3 regions of the Metabacillus litoralis genome follow, and region 3 is predicted to be linked to each of the others. Evidence: a T-box and tRNA genes for the amino acid it is inferred to sense, from the RefSeq annotation. Region 3 holds a T-box; the other regions hold tRNA genes.

Region 1 (7,172 bases), 2.2 Mb from region 3:
GTAGTCCTGCTACAAGAGCCCCTTCTAACATATGCCCTGAGATACGAGTATCTCTCCCTATAATAACCTTTGGTCTTTCTTTATCCTTTGTTAGAACATATCCACCAAATCGACCAATTTTAAAGGCTAATTCAGGTGTTAATTCACTATTTGCAACTCCTCGTACTCCATCTGTACCAAAATACTTTCCCATTGGTTTCGCTCCTTTATACAAATCTGCCTTAAGAGGCTGAAGAAATTCTCACTTTTACCTTTTCTTTTTGCAATGACCAAGTAAGATTTTGAGGACCATTAACTTGAACTTCCACCTCATGTTCACCATCCGCTAAATCTGACAGGTTTATATATAATTCAATATCATCTGATTTTATGTCATTAATCACACTCGGAGCTCCGTAAACGGTAAGATCCATTGCTCCTGAATCGGGATCAATATAGTCGAAGACCTTTCCTTCAGAAAGCCCTACTTCCTGTATTTTTTGACTGGAAAATACCTTTTCTTGTTGCTCTTCGATATCTATTTCAATCTTAATTTTTTCCGGACTAACTTTCGTGATGCCCTCCGGTACCGGGACATCCACTTCTATAGTTGTATCCTTTTGAATCTCAGAAAGGTCTACTTTTATACCATCTAGAAATTCATATTTTTCAAGAACATCAAGTGGTCCATATACAGTAATTTCTTTTGGATTAGGTTCTATACTTAAGATACTTAAACCCTTTTCAAGCTCACCTTCCCTGCTTATTTTAAAAGGGAGGGTTTTACTTGGGCTTTTAATTGGTACTGTAACATCTACAACAGACGGTTCTACTTCCACTGGAAGAATGTTTCCATCGCTGTCATAAATCGTAATTCTAGATTCCTGGTTAATCGTTTCCTTAGCAGTTTCTAAATTCACTGTTGCCTGAACCGTTTCGATACGGTCAATAACCTCTTTTGATGCTGTAACTCGAATACTGTTTGGATTTACAATTGGTTGATCAGGTGTGTATCCTTCCTCTAATTTATCTTCATTTGTAAAATCAACCTCAACTGGGAAATCCTTTGTAACCTTCTCTTCAATTGAAACTGTGATAGTAGAAGGATTAATACTTGCCTCTAAATCCTCGGATAAGTTTTTCATTTTAAGTTGAACTCGATGAGTACCTATTGATAATTTATTTAAATCAGCATATATCTCAAAATCTTTAACTGTCCTTGCTTTTGTTAATGCAACCGTTGGACCCTCTAATGTTACATTAACTGTTTCTGGCACACCTGTAACAACAAGATTTTCTTGATCAAAGTATGTAACGACTGGCACATCCGTGACAGTTGCCTTATCCAATGAGGGAGAAGAATTAAAAGGATTTGTTGATTGGGTTCCTCCTTGAGAGCCAGATTCTATATTAACGGATGCATATAGCATGATTGCCAGGAACAAGGCAATAATCCTCATTACCCAATGGTTATTCATCAACCTATCCATCTTTTTTCCCCCTCCAATGCCAACGGTTTGAGGAAACAGTTTTTGTTGCAGAATGTAATTCTTTTTGTAAAATCTCTCTTAATTCATCTTGATTTAAATTTCGATGCAGCTCACTGTTTCTAGCAGCAGAAACGCTTCCTGTTTCTTCTGACACTATAATTGTAAGACTATCGGTAACTTCACTGATTCCAAGTGCTGCACGATGTCGTGTACCCAATTCCTTGGATATGAATGGACTTTCTGATAAAGGCAGATAACAAGCTGCCGCAGCCACTTGATTTTTTTGAATAATAACAGCACCATCATGAAGAGGTGTGTTAGGAATAAAAAGATTAATTAATAACTCAGATGAGATTCTTGAATTTAATGCGATTCCTGTTTCTATGTAATCACTCATCCCAGTTTCTTTTTCTATCGACATAAGTGCACCAATACGACGTTTTGCCATATAGTCTGTTGCCTTCACAATAGATTCGACTATTATTTCAGGATCATCTTCACCAGGCTGACCGCTTCTGGAAAAAAAGCGACCTCTTCCTAATTGTTCCAAGGCTCTACGTAGCTCTGGTTGAAATATTATGATGATGGCTAGAAATCCCCATGTTATTGCTTGGTCCATTAACCATTGTAGAGTACTTAGCCCAAAATAATGACTAAGCATTCGAACAACAATAATCACGGTAATTCCTTTTAACAACTGTACAGCTTTAGTTCCCCTTGCTACCATTATTAATTTATAGATAACGTACCATACAAGGAGAATGTCAACAGCTATACGGAGGTATTGCAATATTGGTAAATCCTCATAACCCATTCACTCGTCCTCCATGAGCTCACTCTATTTATGAATAGACATTGTCTATTTATTGTTGTGTATGTAACTTTATTATTATATCACTTCATTATTAGGAATGTAAAAAGGTCACCAAGTGGATGACCTTTACTATTTATTCTTGTTAACCATGTGTATTTGTTTCTCATAGTCACTGGTCAAGAAGAACCCTAAATTCCAATCCTTACTACATTCTAGTTAAATACCTCTACGACTTCTTTAGAAACAGATTTCATGTGATACCATAACCATTCAAACATTTCATCAACTTCCTCAATTTCTCCAGTTACTTGACCAGCAGAAGCCATGAATTGCTCTCCATTTATAACTGTCACATCTCCATCAACTGTACCCTCAATCGTTAATGTTCCATTTTTAACAATTACATCACCTTTAACAACTTCATCTTTAGGAACGATAACTTTACTATTTTCAACAACTAAATTACTTTGTTTCGATACACTAAAATGTTGATCTTCATTCCATGCAGAAAGCAAGCTCCCAGTCATCAAAACAATAAAAAGAGATGCTGCCGTTAATAGTGGGTGACTTTTTAACCAACGATTCCATGAAACAGTTCTTTTTTCTCGCGGAAGATTATTCATAACAGCTTCAGTAAAGTTAAGAGGAGCTTCAATATGTGATGTGCTTTTGACTAGAGCAACAGCCTTTTCAAGTTCATGAAAGTGCTGATAACAAGACTCACATGTATGAAGATGGTCCTTAACCATTTTTTCCTCACTTGGTGTTAATTCAAGATCCAAATATTTATGCAATAGTTGAACATATTCTGAAGAACAGCTCATTATCATCACCTCATCATAAGTGCCTTAATTGTTTTCTTAAAGCCTCTCTACCTCGATGTATACGAGTTTTAACGGTTCCAACAGGTATATTCAGGATTTCGCTTATTTCTATAAGAGAAAGCTCATCTATATACTTTAAGACAATTACAGTTCTATACTTATCCGGAAGTTTTAATATTTCCTTTTGAATGGTCTCTTGCAATTCCAATGTTTCAAGTTCCTCTTCGGGTAGTGTTACATCGGCAGCTACTTGTGAATACATATTTAAACCATCTGTTCCGGAAACCTCAGCATCCAGATAATAATCTGGCTTTTTTTTACGAATACGGTCTATAGAAAGATTCGTTGCAATACGGTATAACCATGTAGAAAACTTTTTATTCATATCATATGTGTGAATATTTACATATGCTCTTATAAAGGCTTCCTGGGCAATATCCTCTGCTTCATGCGCATTTCCTAGCATCCTGTAACAAAGTTGATAGATTTTATCCTTGTACAAATCGACAATCTCAGCAAAAGCATTTTGATCACCTTTTTTCACCTGTTTTATTCGTTTTTTTACTATTGTCTCCATTTATCATACCTCCGCACTCTGCGGGTCTCTTTTTATACGAATTAGAAACCACTAAGGTTTCATTTTTTTTCACAATCATTATTTTAACAAATTTTGGAGAATGAAAGGAGAAAAGTTTCTAGTTTTTTGCTATTTAGATATACTTTTTCGGCATTTCTCATATTTAAATTGTTTGCACCAGCTTTTAATACATTAAAAAAACGATAAACAGTGTTTATCGTTTTATGTATCAAAGTTATTATTATTAAATTTATGGTGGAGCCTAGCGGGATCGAACCGCTGACCTCCTGCGTGCAAAGCAGGCGCTCTCCCAGCTGAGCTAAGGCCCCATGGTGCCGTATGGAGCGGAAGACGGGATTCGAACCCGCGACCCCCACCTTGGCAAGGTGGTGTTCTACCACTGAACTACTTCCGCAAATAATGAGCCATGAAGGACTCGAACCTTCGACCCTCTGATTAAAAGTCAGATGCTCTACCAACTGAGCTAATGGCTCTAATGGCTGGGCTAGCTGGATTCGAACCAACGCATGTCGCAGTCAAAGTGCGATGCCTTACCGCTTGGCTATAGCCCATTGATTAACCTTCATGAATAAGCTTCTTCGAAACTTCTTCATGAATCCTCAACGTAAGAGGATGTTTTGTGATATTTCTGACAGAAAATATCGTCGACTACTAGGTATTCTTTATACCTTTTATATCTGTCGTTCCATACTGAACTTTAGTTTTTATTACTTTAATTTCAGTATACCCACTCATTAGTGAAACTATTCACAATCCACTAAACAATTTTTATGATAAAACTTCTCAACGTACCTGTTTTATTGTTTATAAATGGTGGAGGGGGGCAGATTCGAACTGCCGAACCCTAAGGAGCGGATTTACAGTCCGCCGCGTTTAGCCACTTCGCTACCCCTCCGTTTGTAAGAGTGCCGGCGAGAGGACTTGAACCCCCAACCTACTGATTACAAGTCAGTTGCTCTACCAATTGAGCTACACCGGCATATGGTAAGTTATTTTTGCTAGCGCAAAAAAACATGGTGGAGGATGACGGGATCGAACCGCCGACCCCCTGCTTGTAAGGCAGGTGCTCTCCCAGCTGAGCTAATCCTCCGAAATAATACTAATTTATGACTTTCATTAAGGTAAGTTATTTTCGCTAGCGCGAAAAAACTATGGTGACCCATACGGGATTCGAACCCGTGTTACCGCCGTGAAAGGGCGGTGTCTTAACCGCTTGACCAATGGGCCTTATTTACTTTTCATCTAAGCTTCCAACCGGGCTCGAACCGGTGACCTCTTCCTTACCATGGAAGTGCTCTACCAACTGAGCTATGGAAGCAATGGCTCCGCAGGCAGGACTCGAACCTGCGACCGATCGGTTAACAGCCGATAGCTCTACCACTGAGCTACTGCGGAACAATCCAAAGCCTGGCAACGTCCTACTCTCACAGGGGGAAACCCCCAACTACCATCGGCGCTGAAGAGCTTAACTTCCGTGTTCGGCATGGGAACGGGTGTGACCTCTTCGCCATCATTACCAGACAATGTGACAAAAACTATTATACTAAATTAGAAGAAGATTTCAAGTGTTTTTTTCACTTTTATATTCCTTCAAAACTAGATAACGATTCACAATTCAATTCACTCTACTGAGTTTATGTTCTTACTTTGTCCAGCTCCAGAAGCCAAATCCTACGGTAATTTCACTCTCTCAAAGAAGTCAAAGAACGACTTCCTTTCGATCGCTCCAATTCCCTATGGATTTGAACGGGCTTCTTCCGCATTTCTATTTAGGTTAAGTCCTCGATCGATTAGTATCAGTCAGCTCCACACGTCACCGCGCTTCCACCTCTGACCTATCAACCTGATCATCTTTCAGGGATCTTACTCACTAATGTGATGGGAAATCTCATCTTGAGGGGGGCTTCATGCTTAGATGCTTTCAGCACTTATCCCTTCCGCACATAGCTACCCAGCTATGCCTTTGGCAAGACAACTGGTACACCAGCGGTGCGTCCATCCCGGTCCTCTCGTACTAAGGACAGCTCCTCTCAAATTTCCTACGCCCACGACGGATAGGGACCGAACTGTCTCACGACGTTCTGAACCCAGCTCGCGTACCGCTTTAATGGGCGAACAGCCCAACCCTTGGGACCGACTACAGCCCCAGGATGCGATGAGCCGACATCGAGGTGCCAAACCTCCCCGTCGATGTGGACTCTTGGGGGAGATAAGCCTGTTATCCCCGGGGTAGCTTTTATCCGTTGAGCGATGGCCCTTCCATGCGGAACCACCGGATCACTAAGCCCGACTTTCGTCCCTGCTCGACTTGTAGGTCTCGCAGTCAAGCTCCCTTGTGCCTTTACACTCTACGAATGATTTCCAACCATTCTGAGGGAACCTTTGGGCGCCTCCGTTACATTTTAGGAGGCGACCGCCCCAGTCAAACTGCCCACCTGACACTGTCTCCCAGCCCGATCAGGGCTGTGGGTTAGAATTTCAATACAGCCAGGGTAGTATCCCACCGACGCCTCCACCGAAGCTAGCGCTCCGGCTTCTCAGGCTCCTACCTATCCTGTACAAGCTGTACCAAAATTCAATATCAGGCTACAGTAAAGCTCCACGGGGTCTTTCCGTCCTGTCGCGGGTAACCTGCATCTTCACAGGTACTATAATTTCACCGAGTCTCTCGTTGAGACAGTGCCCAGATCGTTACGCCTTTCGTGCGGGTCGGAACTTACCCGACAAGGAATTTCGCTACCTTAGGACCGTTATAGTTACGGCCGCCGTTTACTGGGGCTTCGGTTCAAAGCTTCGCTTGCGCTAACCTCTCCCCTTAACCTTCCAGCACCGGGCAGGCGTCAGCCCCTATACTTCGCCTTGCGGCTTCGCAGAGACCTGTGTTTTTGCTAAACAGTCGCCTGGGCCTATTCACTGCGGCTTTTCCGGGCTATTCACCCTAAAAAGCACCCCTTCTCCCGAAGTTACGGGGTCATTTTGCCGAGTTCCTTAACGAGAGTTCTCTCGCTCACCTTAGGATTCTCTCCTCGCCTACCTGTGTCGGTTTGCGGTACGGGCACCTCTCACCTCGCTAGAGGCTTTTCTTGGCAGTGTGGAATCAGGAACTTCGGTACTATAATTCCCTCGCCATCACAGCTCAGCCTTCACGACAACGGGATTTGCCTCGTTGTCAGCCTAACTGCTTGGACGCGCATATCCAACAGCGCGCTTACCCTATCCTTCTGCGTCCCCCCATTGCTCAAACGGTGAGGAGGTGGTACAGGAATTTCAACCTGTTGGCCATCGCCTACGCCTTTCGGCCTCGGCTTAGGTCCCGACTTACCCTGAGCGGACGAGCCTTCCTCAGGAAACCTTAGGCATTCGGTGGAGGGGATTCTCACCCCTCTTTCGCTACTCATACCGGCATTCTCACTTCTAAGCGCTCCACCAGTCCTTACGGTCTGGCTTCACAGCCCTTAGAACGCTCT
Region 2 (7,172 bases), 1.8 Mb from region 3:
CACATTAACAAAGATTCAAACTTGGATGGGGAGCAACTTGGAGTTAAATGAAACATTAACAGCTTTTTATGAAAATATTTTATTTATCTTAAATGAAAGAATTAATCCTGTTATTAACATAGCTACTCCATCACTATCTGAAGATACATATATTGAACTTGCTGATGAAATTGAAATTCAAGCAAAGTCCTTATTTGTGATTTCAACTTTATTACAAATCATATCACCAGGATATATAGAGAAATATAAAAATAAATCCCATTTTAATACTTTTGAACAAGCGGAATTAGATCAAACGGAAAAACCAGTCACATCTCAGCAGATTATAGAAAAAATCAAAAAAGGTTTTAGGTTGAAAAATCTCCCCTTTGTCATTGAAGAGGAATTAGATGAGTCCCCCGAAACCTTGAGATATTTTTTTCATCATATTGTCCAGCCAATCGTTGAATCTGGGGATGCTGCACTTTACATTGGTAACATTTTAGCCCTAATTATCAAGAGTACTGGGGAATTTTCAGAAGAGGAAATTGATTTAAACATTGAAGAACAAAGCAATCTTTTTTCACAACTAATCAATTTTTTAGATGAGTATATCAAACATATCTTGCTTGAATACTTATTGTTACAGATTTAAGAATTCATTAGTAAATAAAACTTCTTTCAATATTTAAACACAAAAAAACTAACCTGTTTACGGTTAGTTCTGACTTTACGCGCCTTAGAGGATTCGAACCTCTGACCGACGGCTTAGAAGGCCGTTGCTCTATCCTGCTGAGCTAAAGGCGCATTATATATATGTATTTCTGGCGGAGAAAGAGGGATTTGAACCCTCGCGCCGCTTACACGACCTACACCCTTAGCAGGGGCGCCTCTTCAGCCTCTTGAGTATTTCCCCACATAATAAAAATGGCTCCGCAGGTAGGACTCGAACCTACGACCGATCGGTTAACAGCCGATTGCTCTACCACTGAGCTACTGCGGAACAACTATATTGTACTTATGGTGGGCCTAAATGGACTCGAACCATCGACCTCACGCTTATCAGGCGTGCGCTCTAACCAGCTGAGCTATAGGCCCATAATATTTGGAGCGGGTGAAGGGAATCGAACCCTCATCATCAGCTTGGAAGGCTGAGGTTTTACCACTAAACTACACCCGCATAAAAAAGTGTCCTGGAGGCACCACCCGGATTTGAACCGGGGATAGAGGTTTTGCAGACCTCGGCCTTACCACTTGGCTATGATGCCTTAAAAAGTAAATGGCTGGGCTAGCTGGATTCGAACCAACGCATGTCGCAGTCAAAGTGCGATGCCTTACCGCTTGGCTATAGCCCATTGAATTAGCTTCAGGAATAGGCTTCCTTGAATATGCTACATGTATCCTCATCGCAAGAGGATATTTTGGGTTATTTCTGACAGGAAATAACACGAAATATCGTCGACTACTAGGTATACTTTCAACCTTAATCAGTCTCGTTCACTTCATATTCCACACTTTTTACACATAAATTAATGTCTTGTGCTCAAACCAACAAGAGGATATTTCTTTTCTGCATCTATAATTACTAAGTAACAAGTTACTGAGCAACGATGTCTGAATATAAAATTGGGGCGGCTGATGGGAATCGAACCCACGAATGTCGGAACCACAATCCGATGCGTTAACCACTTCGCCACAACCGCCACTAAAAGGGAAATGGTGGAGGGGGGCAGATTCGAACTGCCGAACCCTAAGGAGCGGATTTACAGTCCGCCGCGTTTAGCCACTTCGCTACCCCTCCATACTATTCAATTACAAGTGGTGGCTCGGGACGGAATCGAACCGCCGACACATGGATTTTCAGTCCATTGCTCTACCAACTGAGCTACCGAGCCATAAAATTAGTTAGTATTAATAAATAAGATACAAGATTGCTCTTCACGTATCATTTATTTATTCCTTTAACTTGTTAGTATTTTAAGGTTTTCAATTAGTGAATCGTCCTCATCTCAGAGGGATTATTCAAGATGCAGCTCGATGAGTACGCTGAAGTTTATTCAGAGAAGCATATTCGAACGTGCTCTACCAACTGAGCTACCGAGCCAACATAGTTTACGGCTTCCACTAAGCTTCAAATCTCTGCGTCAGCTCGTTCATTCACATCCTCACGTATGGTTATACGCTCCGGTGTTCATTCACTCGCTTCCTTGATCTTTTCGCTTATTGAAACCCTCTTACTCTATAATTAGACTAGAATAAGTATAAATAATAATGGCGGTCCGGACGGGACTCGAACCCGCGACCTCCTGCGTGACAGGCAGGCATTCTAACCAACTGAACTACCGGACCAAAGTTTTTTCACGTAGTGAAATTAACTAACCTTAACATATATTTCTAATATGTTTGGTTGCGGGGACAGGATTTGAACCTGCGACCTTCGGGTTATGAGCCCGACGAGCTACCAGACTGCTCCACCCCGCGATGATAAAAATATAAAAAGTTTTAAGAATATGGAGGAGGAAAGGGGATTCGAACCCCTGCGGGCTTTGACACCCCTGTCGGTTTTCAAGACCGATCCCTTCAGCCGGACTTGGGTATTCCTCCGTAATAAATGGACCCTGTAGGACTCGAACCTACGACCGGACGGTTATGAGCCGTCTGCTCTAACCAGCTGAGCTAAGGGTCCAATAAATGATTTTACTCATTTATTATCATCGTTGTTCTTTAATAGCGGCGGAGGGAATCGAACCCACGACCTCACGGGTATGAACCGTACGCTCTAGCCAGCTGAGCTACACCGCCATAATAACAAAACGCTCACTGTTTAAAAACCATGCTCGTCATGTCTCTTATCAGACACATTCCTCGCAAGCCTACAATGAAGCTAATTCAGGATGTTTACGGCTCGCTCTAACCAGCTGAGCTATACCGCCAAAAATCAAAATTTCAAGTGGAGCCTAGCGGGATCGAACCGCTGACCTCCTGCGTGCAAAGCAGGCGCTCTCCCAGCTGAGCTAAGGCCCCATAATCATAATAATGAATGGTCGGGAAGACAGGATTCGAACCTGCGACCCCTTGGTCCCAAACCAAGTGCTCTACCAAGCTGAGCTACTTCCCGTTCAAAATATCACATGTGGGATGTAAGAGGGTCAAGATTTCTAATATTGCTACGAAGCATATCAAAAAATCTCACTTCTGACTTCCAATTTTTAAATTGGCGCGCCCGAGAGGAGTCGAACCCCTAACCTTTTGATCCGTAGTCAAACGCTCTATCCAATTGAGCTACGGGCGCTAATAATCTAAATTAATCTATAGAAATTAAGGTAAGTTATTTTCGCTAGCGCGAAAAAACTATGGTGCCGAGGACCGGAATCGAACCGGTACGGTAGTCACCTACCGCAGGATTTTAAGTCCTGTGCGTCTGCCAGTTCCGCCACCCCGGCACTTTTTTTGGAGCGGAAGACGGGATTCGAACCCGCGACCCCCACCTTGGCAAGGTGGTGTTCTACCACTGAACTACTTCCGCATTATGCATATTCTAAAAAATCTTTGGTGCGGGTGAAGGGACTTGAACCCCCACGTCATAAAGACACTAGATCCTAAGTCTAGCGCGTCTGCCAATTCCGCCACACCCGCAAGGTGTGTTAAATGGTGAGCCATGAAGGACTCGAACCTTCGACCCTCTGATTAAAAGTCAGATGCTCTACCAACTGAGCTAATGGCTCATTTTATAATGAGTAATAATATTTAGTTCATTTCTTGTTATTGACACCCAAATTTCAGTAAGCTTATTCAAGAAGCAACTCAATTTGTGTGCTGATGTATTGCTACGAAGCATACTCGTTCGTGCTCTACCAACTGAGCTAATGGCTCATCTTATAATGAGATATGATTACTAAAATGAGTGGTGCCGGCGAGAGGACTTGAACCCCCAACCTACTGATTACAAGTCAGTTGCTCTACCAGTTGAGCTACACCGGCATTATTATAGATGTAAATTAGGTTTCATCTTACTTACCAGTCACCCAAATCTCAGAAAGATTATTCAAGTAGCAGCTCGATTTGTGTGCTGAAGCAGGAGCTTCGAAGCATATTCGATCGTGCTCTACCAGTTGAGCTACACCGGCATATGGTAAGATATTTTCGCTAGTGCGAAAAATCTATGGTGGAGGATGACGGGATCGAACCGCCGACCCCCTGCTTGTAAGGCAGGTGCTCTCCCAGCTGAGCTAATCCTCCAAAATAACATGAAATTTATGAATTTCATTAAGTAAGCTATCTTCGCTAGCGCGAAAAAAACTATGGTGACCCATACGGGATTCGAACCCGTGTTACCGCCGTGAAAGGGCGGTGTCTTAACCGCTTGACCAATGGGCCATATTTTTAATAATATCAAACCTATAAAGGTTTGCCTGGCAACGTCCTACTCTCACAGGGGGAATCCCCCAACTACCATCGGCGCTGAAGAGCTTAACTTCCGTGTTCGGCATGGGAACGGGTGTGACCTCTTCGCCATCATTACCAGACAAAATTAAGTTTGAAGGATGTTCCTTCAAAACTAGATAACGATTCACAATTCAACTTCACTCTACTGAGTTTACGCTCTTACTTTGTCCAGCTCCAGAAGCCAAATCCTACGGTAATTTCACTCTCTCGAAGAAGTCAAAGAACGACTTCATCTCGATCGCACCAATTCCCTATGGATAAAAGCTAAGCTTCTTCCGCTTTTCTATTAGGTTAAGTCCTCGATCGATTAGTATCAGTCAGCTCCACACGTCACCGCGCTTCCACCTCTGACCTATCAACCTGATCATCTTTCAGGGATCTTACTCACTAATGTGATGGGAAATCTCATCTTGAGGGGGGCTTCATGCTTAGATGCTTTCAGCACTTATCCCTTCCGCACATAGCTACCCAGCTATGCCTTTGGCAAGACAACTGGTACACCAGCGGTGCGTCCATCCCGGTCCTCTCGTACTAAGGACAGCTCCTCTCAAATTTCCTACGCCCACGACGGATAGGGACCGAACTGTCTCACGACGTTCTGAACCCAGCTCGCGTACCGCTTTAATGGGCGAACAGCCCAACCCTTGGGACCGACTACAGCCCCAGGATGCGATGAGCCGACATCGAGGTGCCAAACCTCCCCGTCGATGTGGACTCTTGGGGGAGATAAGCCTGTTATCCCCGGGGTAGCTTTTATCCGTTGAGCGATGGCCCTTCCATGCGGAACCACCGGATCACTAAGCCCGACTTTCGTCCCTGCTCGACTTGTAGGTCTCGCAGTCAAGCTCCCTTGTGCCTTTACACTCTACGAATGATTTCCAACCATTCTGAGGGAACCTTTGGGCGCCTCCGTTACATTTTAGGAGGCGACCGCCCCAGTCAAACTGCCCACCTGACACTGTCTCCCAGCCCGGTCAGGGCTGTGGGTTAGAATTTCAATACAGCCAGGGTAGTATCCCACCGACGCCTCCACCGAAGCTAGCGCTCCGGCTTCTCAGGCTCCTACCTATCCTGTACAAGCTGTACCAAAATTCAATATCAGGCTACAGTAAAGCTCCACGGGGTCTTTCCGTCCTGTCGCGGGTAACCTGCATCTTCACAGGTACTATAATTTCACCGAGTCTCTCGTTGAGACAGTGCCCAGATCGTTACGCCTTTCGTGCGGGTCGGAACTTACCCGACAAGGAATTTCGCTACCTTAGGACCGTTATAGTTACGGCCGCCGTTTACTGGGGCTTCGGTTCAAAGCTTCGCTTGCGCTAACCTCTCCCCTTAACCTTCCAGCACCGGGCAGGCGTCAGCCCCTATACTTCGCCTTGCGGCTTCGCAGAGACCTGTGTTTTTGCTAAACAGTCGCCTGGGCCTATTCACTGCGGCTTTTCCGGGCTATTCACCCTAAAAAGCACCCCTTCTCCCGAAGTTACGGGGTCATTTTGCCGAGTTCCTTAACGAGAGTTCTCTCGCTCACCTTAGGATTCTCTCCTCGCCTACCTGTGTCGGTTTGCGGTACGGGCACCTCTCACCTCGCTAGAAGCTTTTCTTGGCAGTGTGGAATCAGGAACTTCGGTACTATAATTCCCTCGCCATCACAGCTCAGCCTTCACGACAACGGGATTTGCCTCGTTGTCAGCCTAACTGCTTGGACGCGCATATCCAACAGCGCGCTTACCCTATCCTTCTGCGTCCCCCCATTGCTCAAACGGTGAGGAGGTGGTACAGGAATTTCAACCTGTTGTCCATCGCCTACGCCTTTCGGCCTCGGCTTAGGTCCCGACTTACCCTGAGCGGACGAGCCTTCCTCAGGAAACCTTAGGCATTCGGTGGAGGGGATTCTCACCCCTCTTTCGCTACTCATACCGGCATTCTCACTTCTAAGCGCTCCACCAGTCCTTACGGTCTGGCTTCACAGCCCTTAGAACGCTCTCCTACCACTGTTCGTAAGAACAGTCCACAGCTTCGGTGATACGTTTAGCCCCGGTACATTTTCGGCGCAGAGTCACTCGACCAGTGAGCTATTACGCACTCTTTAAATGGTGGCTGCTTCTAAGCCAACATCCTGGTTGTCTAAGCAACTCCACATCCTTTTCCACTTAACGTATACTTTGGGACCTTAGCTGGTGGTCTGGGCTGTTTCCCTCTTGACTACGGATCTTATCACTCGCAGTCTGACTCCTGAACATAAGTCTTTGGCATTCGGAGTTTGACTGAATTCGGTAACCCGATGGGGGCCCCTAGTCCAATCAGTGCTCTACCTCCAAGACTCTCATTTCAAGGCTAGCCCTAAAGCTATTTCGGAGAGAACCAGCTATCTCCAAGTTCGATTGGAATTTCTCCGCTACCCACACCTCATCCCCGCACTTTTCAACGTGCGTGGGTTCGGGCCTCCATTCAGTGTTACCTGAACTTCACCCTGGACATGGGTAGATCACCTGGTTTCGGGTCTACGACCACGTACTCTTTCGCCCTATTCAGACTCGCTTTCGCTGCGGCTCCGTCTTATCAACTTAACCTTGCACGGGATCGTAACTCGCCGGTTCATTCTACAAAAGGCACGCCATTACCCATTAACGGGCTTTGACTACTTGTAGGCACACGGTTTCAGGATCTCTTTCACTCCCCTTCCGGGGTGCTTTTCACCTTTCCCTCACGGTACTGGTTCACTATCGGTCACTAGGGAGTATTTAGCC
Region 3 (7,172 bases):
GAACACTTTCCTAATTCGACTCCAAGGATATCACTAATTCTTTTTGATAGAGAAGGATCAGAGTTTAGTGAAAAGATTTTCAAATTAGGATCTTCATAGTGATTAAACATGTTAATGAGTAAACCTCCAATAGCCATTCTTAATTTTAAGTTAGTTTCCAATTTACTATTTTACACTAAATTTACCTAACATTAATAATTATTTATTAAAAAAAGCAGAGAATTTAATTAGAAAATCTTTGCTTTTCATCATGTTCTATTGAAGTGAACCAATTACTCTATTTTTAGAACACCGCTAACATCATTCCATTCCGCTACTTTAGCTTCTTTAAACCTTATCTTTGAGTACTTATATAACCATTCTTCTCCTGTAATTGAATCAGGTGTACCCATAAACATCTGGACTAATAATACCCCACTTTACCTTAGCTTGGTATTTGCAACAATGAAGAGACATTCCTATTTTAAAGAGAGTAAAAAAGACACATTCTTTTTGAAAAATATGTCTTCTTAAAAAAATATCCTGTATCTATTATGATGGAAAATCTTCCGCTGCAATATAAGCTTCTTTTATAATTTTAAAATGATGTAGCTCATGTCCTGCTAAAATAAAAACAAGTGCACGTGCTGTTACCTCAGAATCTAGTGCGGTACCTTTTCTTTCTAAATCCTCTAAGGTTAGTGTTTTGATAAATTGTAAAGTGCTTTGCCGAACAGCAGCAAAATCCTCTAGTAACTCTTTTACAGATCGTCTATTAAAGTCAGCGTTTTTAATGTAGGCATCTTTATCATAGATATGAAGAGACATAGCTTCCCCTCTCGCGATACAAAGAAGCGCAAAACTTAAAACACGCTCAGTATCTGAGAGATGCCCAATCACTTCCTTTATACTCCATTTGTTAGGCGCGTATTTATATAACCCTTGTGCTTCGGAAAGGTCCTTAAGTAAGTTGATTGTTTCGTTATTTTGTTGTTGTAATGATGCGAAAATGTCATCTTCAGGCACTAAGTCTACGTATTTTGCAAAGTACGTGTTATATTCATCTACAGTTGGTTTTTTGATCATATCATCTCATCCTTTCATCTGTATTTAGTTCATATTCGATGAAAAATAGCGGATTCCTTCTTTTGGAAGTTTTGTCGAAAAACTAATATTTTGTTGAAAACATCAAATAAAAGAACAAAACTAGCAAATATATTTATCAAATCTTCAAATAAAATCACAAAATTGGCGAATATATATGTAATAACTCCCAATATATATGACAAGGCACAACGAAATGTTGTGCCTGTGCACCTTATAAGCAACGCCCACTAATTTTCCTTACAATTTCCTCTTTAAAATCGTTAATAGATATACCTTCCGACTGATGATCTCCATATTTTCGGACATTCACTGTTCCATTTGCCATTTCTTGATCTCCTAAGACAAGCATATATGGAGTTTTCTTCATCTGAGCCTCCCTGATTTTGTACCCAAGTTTTTCATTGCTAGAATCAAGTTTTACTCGGACCCCCGCTTTCTTCAGCTCCGATTGAATTTGTAAGCAATAATCCATGTGTACATGTGAGACAGGAATGATTTCTACTTGTATTGGTGAGAGCCATACAGGGAATGCACCTGCAAAATGCTCAATTAATATCCCTAAGAAGCGATCGATTGATCCGAATATAGCGCGATGAATCACAACAGGACGCACTTTTTCGTTGTTTTGATTAATATAAGAAAGATCAAACTTTTCCGGCATTTGAAAATCTAGTTGAATTGTTGCACATTGATGACTTCTTTTTAAAGCATCCTTAATATGAAAATCAATTTTAGGTCCGTAAAATGCGCCATCACCCTCGTTAAGATGATAATCGACCTCCAAATCTTGAAGAACATTTTTTAAAGCTGCCTCGGAAACCTCCCATAGCTTATCATCTCCTAAAGAATCTTCTGGTCTAGTGGAGAGCTCAACAGAATACTCAAATCCAAAAGTACGATAAACCCTATCAATTAATTGAAACACCTGCTTTATCTCATCCTGAATCTGATCATCACGAACAAAAAGATGAGCATCATCTTGACAAAATGTACGAACCCGAAGAAGTCCATTTAATGCACCGCTGAACTCATGGCGATGAACTTGACCGAATTCAGCCATTCGAATCGGTAAATCTCGATATGAGTAAAGATTATTTTTGAAAATAAGCATATGACCAGGGCAATTCATTGGTTTTAAGGCAAATTTAGTTGAATCAACCTCCGAAAAATACATATTTTCATGATAATGATCCCAGTGACCTGATTTTTCCCATAGTTGTTGATTCATCATAAAAGGAGTACGAACCTCGTCATAGTAGGCTTCATTCTGAAGTTCTCGCGAAAACCTTTCTAGTTCATTTCGAATGATCTGGCCATTTCGTAAATAAAACGGCATTCCAGGAGCTTCCTCTGAGAACATAAACAGCTCTAGTTGTTTTCCTAGCTTTCGATGATCTCGTTTTGCTGCTTCTTCTAAGTAATAGAGATAATCTTTTAAGTCATTTTTCTTTTTAAATGCCACACCATAAACTCGCTGAAGCACATCATTTTCGCTATCTCCTCTCCAGTAAGCACCGGATACACGAGTTAAATGAAATGCTTTTATAAAACCAGTTGATGGAAGATGTGGACCTCGACAAAGATCAATGAATTCACCTTGTTGGTATAGTGACAGCTTTTCATTTTTCGGAATATCTTTTAAAATCTCTAATTTGTAGCTCTCACCTTTTTCTGAAAAAAGCTTTTCCGCTTCATCATAAGAAACTTCGATTCGTTTAATCTCTAGGTTTTCTTTGATGATGTTTTCCATCTCTTTTTCAATCTTTTCTAAATCATTTGATGTTAAGCTAAGCTCCTCCAGATTCATATCATAATAAAAACCATCTTCAATCACTGGACCAATCCCTAATTTCACAGCTCCATATATTCTTTTCACCGCTTGAGCTAATACATGGGCTGTTGAGTGCCTTAGAATTTGCAAACCTTCTTCAGAATCAAGAGTTACAATAGAAACCTTTGCATCTTGTTCAAGCTTGTAGCTGTGATCAACCAAATGACCATTCACTTTCCCTGCTACCGCATTCTTTTTCAAACTAGGGCTAATTGATTCAGCCAGCATACTAACTGAGATCCCTTTTTGATATTCTTTTATGTTCCCATCTGGTAATTCAATTTTTACTACATTCATTTGACAAAACACTCCTTTACTATAATAAAAAGCACACTCATCCCTAGATAAGGGACGAGTGTGCTTAATAACCCGTGGTTCCACCCAATTTCCCATAAGCAATTAAACTTATGGCTTTGGTGCTGTAACGTAGCATGGACGATATCAGATACTGCTTTTCCCTGATATAGCTCAGAGGTGGTAAATGATTTTCCTAAGTTAGGAAGGTCACAGCATTTCCTTCCCTCTCTGGAAACCGTAAAAATCATTCATGTCCTCGTCACTGCTTTTTTCTATTTTAAAAAAAAAACGCACTCATCCCTACTAACAAGGGACGAGTGCGTTTTGCTCGTGGTTCCACCCAATTTCCCATAAGCAAAAAACACTTATGGCTTTGGAGCTGTAACGTAGCCTAGACGATATCAGATACTTATGTTCCCTGATATAGCTCAAAGGTGGTAAATGATCTTCCTAAGTTAGGGAGTCGCAGCATATCTCCCCTCTCTGAAAACCGTAAATATCATTCATGTCCTTTTCATAGCATTGTATATTTGTGAAAAATAAAAAACACACCCATCCCTATACAAGGGACGAGTGTGTTATAACCCGTGGTTCCACCCAATTTCCCACAAGCAATAAACTTATGGCTTTGGTGCTGTAACGTAGCATATACGGCATTGGATACTATTTTCCCCAATACAGCTCAAAGGTGGTAAACTACTTTACTGCGTTAGGAAGCTCTCAGCATATCTTCCCTCTCTGGAAACCGTTTAAAGTAACTCATGTCCTTATCATTGCGTTCAAAAGTAAAATTCGTATTTGATTGATTTTGATACTACAATAAAATGGAAAGAAATGCAATAACTTATTTTTAATTTTTTGCTAGTTAAAATTAGGTCTAGAATAGATCTTGACGGTCAAAAAACAATCCTGTTATTCTAGGTCCATTGCTTGACAACTACATATTACAAGTTTATAGCGGAGGTTTTCTTTTGAAAGATCTATTTAATAGCTTGTCTTCTAGACAAATCAGCTTTTATACTCTTTTACTATTTTTCTTTATTGTGTCAGTATTTTTTGTCCACAATAACTACTCTTTTTATGATCGACCTATTGCTAAAATTACGGAAACCCGTTTAGTCGAAGCAACAGAGACAGTCGATCTTCACGAAAATGTGGATAAGCTTTTTACTCAGGATATAGAAGCAGTGATTAAAAACGGAGAACATAAAGGAGAAGGAATTTCCTTAACAAATGAGTATTCATTATCAGGAGCGTTTGATTCACAATACGAAGCTGGGGATGAATTGTTTGTTTCGATTGATACAGAGGAAAGCGCAACTTTAACCGGAACGATAAAAGATGTAAAGCGTGATAAATATGTTGTGATCATAGCCTGGGTTTTCATCTTTACTCTGCTTATTGTCGGGAAAAAACAAGGGCTTTTTTCGATCATTAGTTTGGCGGTCAACGCCGTTTTGTTATCGTATGCATTGGATGTGTATATGCATACATCAGGAATTAGTTTGCTAGTCGTTTGCGGCATAAGTGCGATTCTGTTTACAATCATTTCTTTACTACTCGTGAATGGCTTTAACGGTAAAACATATGCAGCTATTATTTCAACCATACTTGGAACGTTTATTTCTCTTTTGATTGCGATTATTGTCATGTGGCTAACAGCTGAAGAAGGTCTTCGATATGAAGAAATGCAATTTTTAACTCGACCTCCTCAAACCGTTTTTATAGCAGGAGTATTAATTGGATCATTAGGAGCGGTTATGGATGTTGCCATTACCATGTCTTCATCTGTATATGGTTTGTATGAAGAAAATAATCACATCTCGATAGGAGCACTAAAAAAGTCAGGAATGGATATCGGAAAAGATATTATGGGGACAATGACAAATATTTTGTTTTTCGCCTATGTAAGCGGTGCGATTCCTATGTTAATTTTATTTTTTAAAAACTCATCACCATTGTCGTATACCTTATCTATTAATCTTTCTTTGGAATTAGCTCGAGCTCTAGCTGGTGGAATTGGTATTGTTTTAACGATTCCGATCGGTCTCTATACTTCTATATTGTTCATTAACCGAAAGAAGAGGATAAGATCATGAATGTATTAGTTTGTTTAGCCGCTATATTATTTTTATTAATGATTCTTATAGGTGGAAAAAAAGGGGCCCGTTCTTTTATAGCTTTATTTTTAAATTTTAGTGTGCTCTTTTTAGCTACTCTTTTTATGACAGATCCAAATGCAGATCCTATATTATTAACATTAATCGCTAGTACAATCATTAGTTGCATTACCCTGTTTTTTATCAATGAAGTTAACAAGAAAACGAAAACAGCTTTTCTTTCAACAATCATTACGTTAGCTACTCTTCTGTTTTTTATTATCATCGTGACAGAACATACTATGACACAAGGCTTTGGTGAAGAAGAAATCGAGGAGCTTAGTATCTTTTCTATGTATATTGGAGTAGACTTTGTGAAAATCGGTGCATCCATGATCATCATGAGTACAATTGGTGCTATAACTGATGTTGCAATTTCGATTTCGTCTCCCATGCGTGAAATTTTACTTCATAATCCAAACATTAGTAGAAGCTCATTGTATAAATTTGGACTAAGCATTGGGAGAGACATTCTAGGAACAAACACAAACACATTATTTTTTGCTTTTTTTGGAGGATATTTAGGGTTACTTATATGGTTTAAAGATTTAAATTATTCTTTCGGGGAAATTGTTAATTCAAAGGTATTTAGCGCAGAGATGATTACCATTCTTTGTGCAGGAATTGGAATTGCCTTAATTATTCCAATCACATCATGGATTACTGCTTATTTTTATATTAAATCAAGGGATCAATAGGCGAAATAATCAAAACTATAAGACAACCAGCTAAACAATTACCATATTTTCGACATTGTTCGACAAAATGTTTTAGACTATAATAAGGTTAAGACATTAGTGTTACCTTTCGAGATTTTATATCTCTGTTATAAAAAATGCCCTTCCTTTTGGATGGGCATTTTCTATATTCTCTCATACACATGATAATAATAAGTATACGGGTTTTGGTCATCCTTTATCCCTTTTTCAACAGATACTTCCTTCCATTCCTTTTCATTTACTTCCGGAAAAAATGTATCACCTTCAAAGGAATGATGGATTTTAGTGATATACATTTTCTCCACATAAGGTAAAAACAGTTTATAAATCTGTTCTCCCCCAAAAATAAATAGTTCTTTTTCTTGTTTACATAATTCAAAAACTTCTTCTATGGAATGAACAATCTCACAGCCTTCAAAAGAAAAGTCTTTGTCTCTAGTTAAAATAATATTTCTTCTATGAGGTAAAGCTCTACCGATTGACTCAAAGTTTTTTCTGCCTAATATAATCGAATGCCCTTTTGTTACATTTTTCACATATTCCCAGTCTCGTGGAATTCTCCAAGGAATGTCATTTTTATAGCCGATCACTCTATTCTGATCCATCGCGACGATTAAAGAAACTTTCAAAGCTTACCCTCCTATTTTATTTCGAATGTCACATTTAATGTCTTTATAACTTTGGAAACTTGTAAGTCATCCTTCATATCATCTAGGGAGTGCCATTTAACTTCTGAGAGTGTTTGTTTCTTACCAGCTTCGGGATCAAAACCAAGAGAAGGTATACGATCATTTACTGTACGAACTAAGTAACATCTTTCCTCTCCGTGACTATAGGTGCCGACAAATAAACATCTCTCTATTTCTACATCCAAATTCACTTCTTCTTTTACCTCACGAATGACCGCTTCCTCAAACGTTTCCCCTTCTTCTACTCCACCTCCAGGTAATGTCCAAAACGTTTTATCGGGATAAACCTCTTTAACCATTAAAATGTGGTCATCCTTTATAATAGCTGCACATGATCTTTTTCTATTCATTGTTTTCACCTCTAGATTTTCTTTCTTAATTCTATAAGGTA

What was found. The T-box of region 3 lies ahead of thrS (threonine--tRNA ligase). A T-box ahead of a tRNA ligase gene usually reads a tRNA of that ligase, here a tRNA-Thr.
Region 1: it has a tRNA-Thr gene. The T-box ahead of thrS (threonine--tRNA ligase) is inferred to sense a tRNA for this amino acid. The anticodon was not compared.
Region 2: it has a tRNA-Thr gene. The T-box ahead of thrS (threonine--tRNA ligase) is inferred to sense a tRNA for this amino acid. The anticodon was not compared.

Annotation. Positions count from the first base shown of each region.
Region 1 is NZ_CP033043.1:4,335,052-4,342,223, reverse strand. It holds gene glmM (phosphoglucosamine mutase) at 1-193, opposite strand, end outside; gene D9842_RS21280 (CdaR family protein) at 222-1,469, opposite strand; gene cdaA (diadenylate cyclase CdaA) at 1,462-2,283, opposite strand; gene D9842_RS21270 (anti-sigma factor family protein) at 2,496-3,107, opposite strand; gene sigW (RNA polymerase sigma factor SigW) at 3,121-3,684, opposite strand; tRNA gene D9842_RS21260 (tRNA-Ala) at 3,938-4,013, opposite strand; tRNA gene D9842_RS21255 (tRNA-Gly) at 4,025-4,099, opposite strand; tRNA gene D9842_RS21250 (tRNA-Lys) at 4,106-4,178, opposite strand; tRNA gene D9842_RS21245 (tRNA-Gln) at 4,182-4,256, opposite strand; tRNA gene D9842_RS21240 (tRNA-Tyr) at 4,517-4,600, opposite strand; tRNA gene D9842_RS21235 (tRNA-Thr) at 4,612-4,684, opposite strand; tRNA gene D9842_RS21230 (tRNA-Val) at 4,720-4,795, opposite strand; tRNA gene D9842_RS21225 (tRNA-Glu) at 4,858-4,932, opposite strand; tRNA gene D9842_RS21220 (tRNA-Thr) at 4,951-5,023, opposite strand; tRNA gene D9842_RS21215 (tRNA-Asn) at 5,026-5,100, opposite strand; rRNA gene rrf (5S ribosomal RNA) at 5,111-5,226, opposite strand; rRNA gene D9842_RS21205 (23S ribosomal RNA) at 5,476-7,172, opposite strand, start outside.
Region 2 is NZ_CP033043.1:4,684,895-4,692,066, reverse strand. It holds gene D9842_RS22910 (hypothetical protein) at 1-634, shown strand, start outside; tRNA gene D9842_RS22905 (tRNA-Arg) at 713-786, opposite strand; tRNA gene D9842_RS22900 (tRNA-Ser) at 805-895, opposite strand; tRNA gene D9842_RS22895 (tRNA-Asn) at 908-982, opposite strand; tRNA gene D9842_RS22890 (tRNA-Ile) at 1,001-1,077, opposite strand; tRNA gene D9842_RS22885 (tRNA-Gly) at 1,086-1,159, opposite strand; tRNA gene D9842_RS22880 (tRNA-Cys) at 1,174-1,247, opposite strand; tRNA gene D9842_RS22875 (tRNA-Gln) at 1,260-1,334, opposite strand; tRNA gene D9842_RS22870 (tRNA-His) at 1,607-1,682, opposite strand; tRNA gene D9842_RS22865 (tRNA-Tyr) at 1,697-1,780, opposite strand; tRNA gene D9842_RS22860 (tRNA-Phe) at 1,799-1,874, opposite strand; tRNA gene D9842_RS22855 (tRNA-Asp) at 2,252-2,328, opposite strand; tRNA gene D9842_RS22850 (tRNA-Met) at 2,384-2,460, opposite strand; tRNA gene D9842_RS22845 (tRNA-Ser) at 2,491-2,583, opposite strand; tRNA gene D9842_RS22840 (tRNA-Ile) at 2,592-2,665, opposite strand; tRNA gene D9842_RS22835 (tRNA-Met) at 2,708-2,781, opposite strand; tRNA gene D9842_RS22830 (tRNA-Ala) at 2,931-3,003, opposite strand; tRNA gene D9842_RS22825 (tRNA-Pro) at 3,021-3,097, opposite strand; tRNA gene D9842_RS22820 (tRNA-Arg) at 3,195-3,271, opposite strand; tRNA gene D9842_RS22815 (tRNA-Leu) at 3,334-3,422, opposite strand; tRNA gene D9842_RS22810 (tRNA-Gly) at 3,431-3,505, opposite strand; tRNA gene D9842_RS22805 (tRNA-Leu) at 3,530-3,615, opposite strand; tRNA gene D9842_RS22800 (tRNA-Lys) at 3,629-3,704, opposite strand; tRNA gene D9842_RS22795 (tRNA-Thr) at 3,885-3,960, opposite strand; tRNA gene D9842_RS22790 (tRNA-Val) at 4,143-4,218, opposite strand; tRNA gene D9842_RS22785 (tRNA-Glu) at 4,282-4,356, opposite strand; rRNA gene rrf (5S ribosomal RNA) at 4,390-4,505, opposite strand; rRNA gene D9842_RS22775 (23S ribosomal RNA) at 4,713-7,172, opposite strand, start outside.
Region 3 is NZ_CP033043.1:1,292,323-1,299,494, forward strand. It holds gene D9842_RS06170 (ribose-phosphate diphosphokinase) at 1-110, opposite strand, end outside; gene D9842_RS06175 (DinB family protein) at 532-1,065, opposite strand; gene thrS (threonine--tRNA ligase) at 1,298-3,214, opposite strand; T-box leader at 3,262-3,486, opposite strand; T-box leader at 3,521-3,741, opposite strand; T-box leader at 3,777-3,997, opposite strand; gene D9842_RS06190 (YibE/F family protein) at 4,186-5,313, shown strand; gene D9842_RS06195 (YibE/F family protein) at 5,310-6,071, shown strand; gene dfr (DfrD/DfrG/DfrK family trimethoprim-resistant dihydrofolate reductase) at 6,236-6,721, opposite strand; gene D9842_RS06205 (NUDIX domain-containing protein) at 6,733-7,131, opposite strand.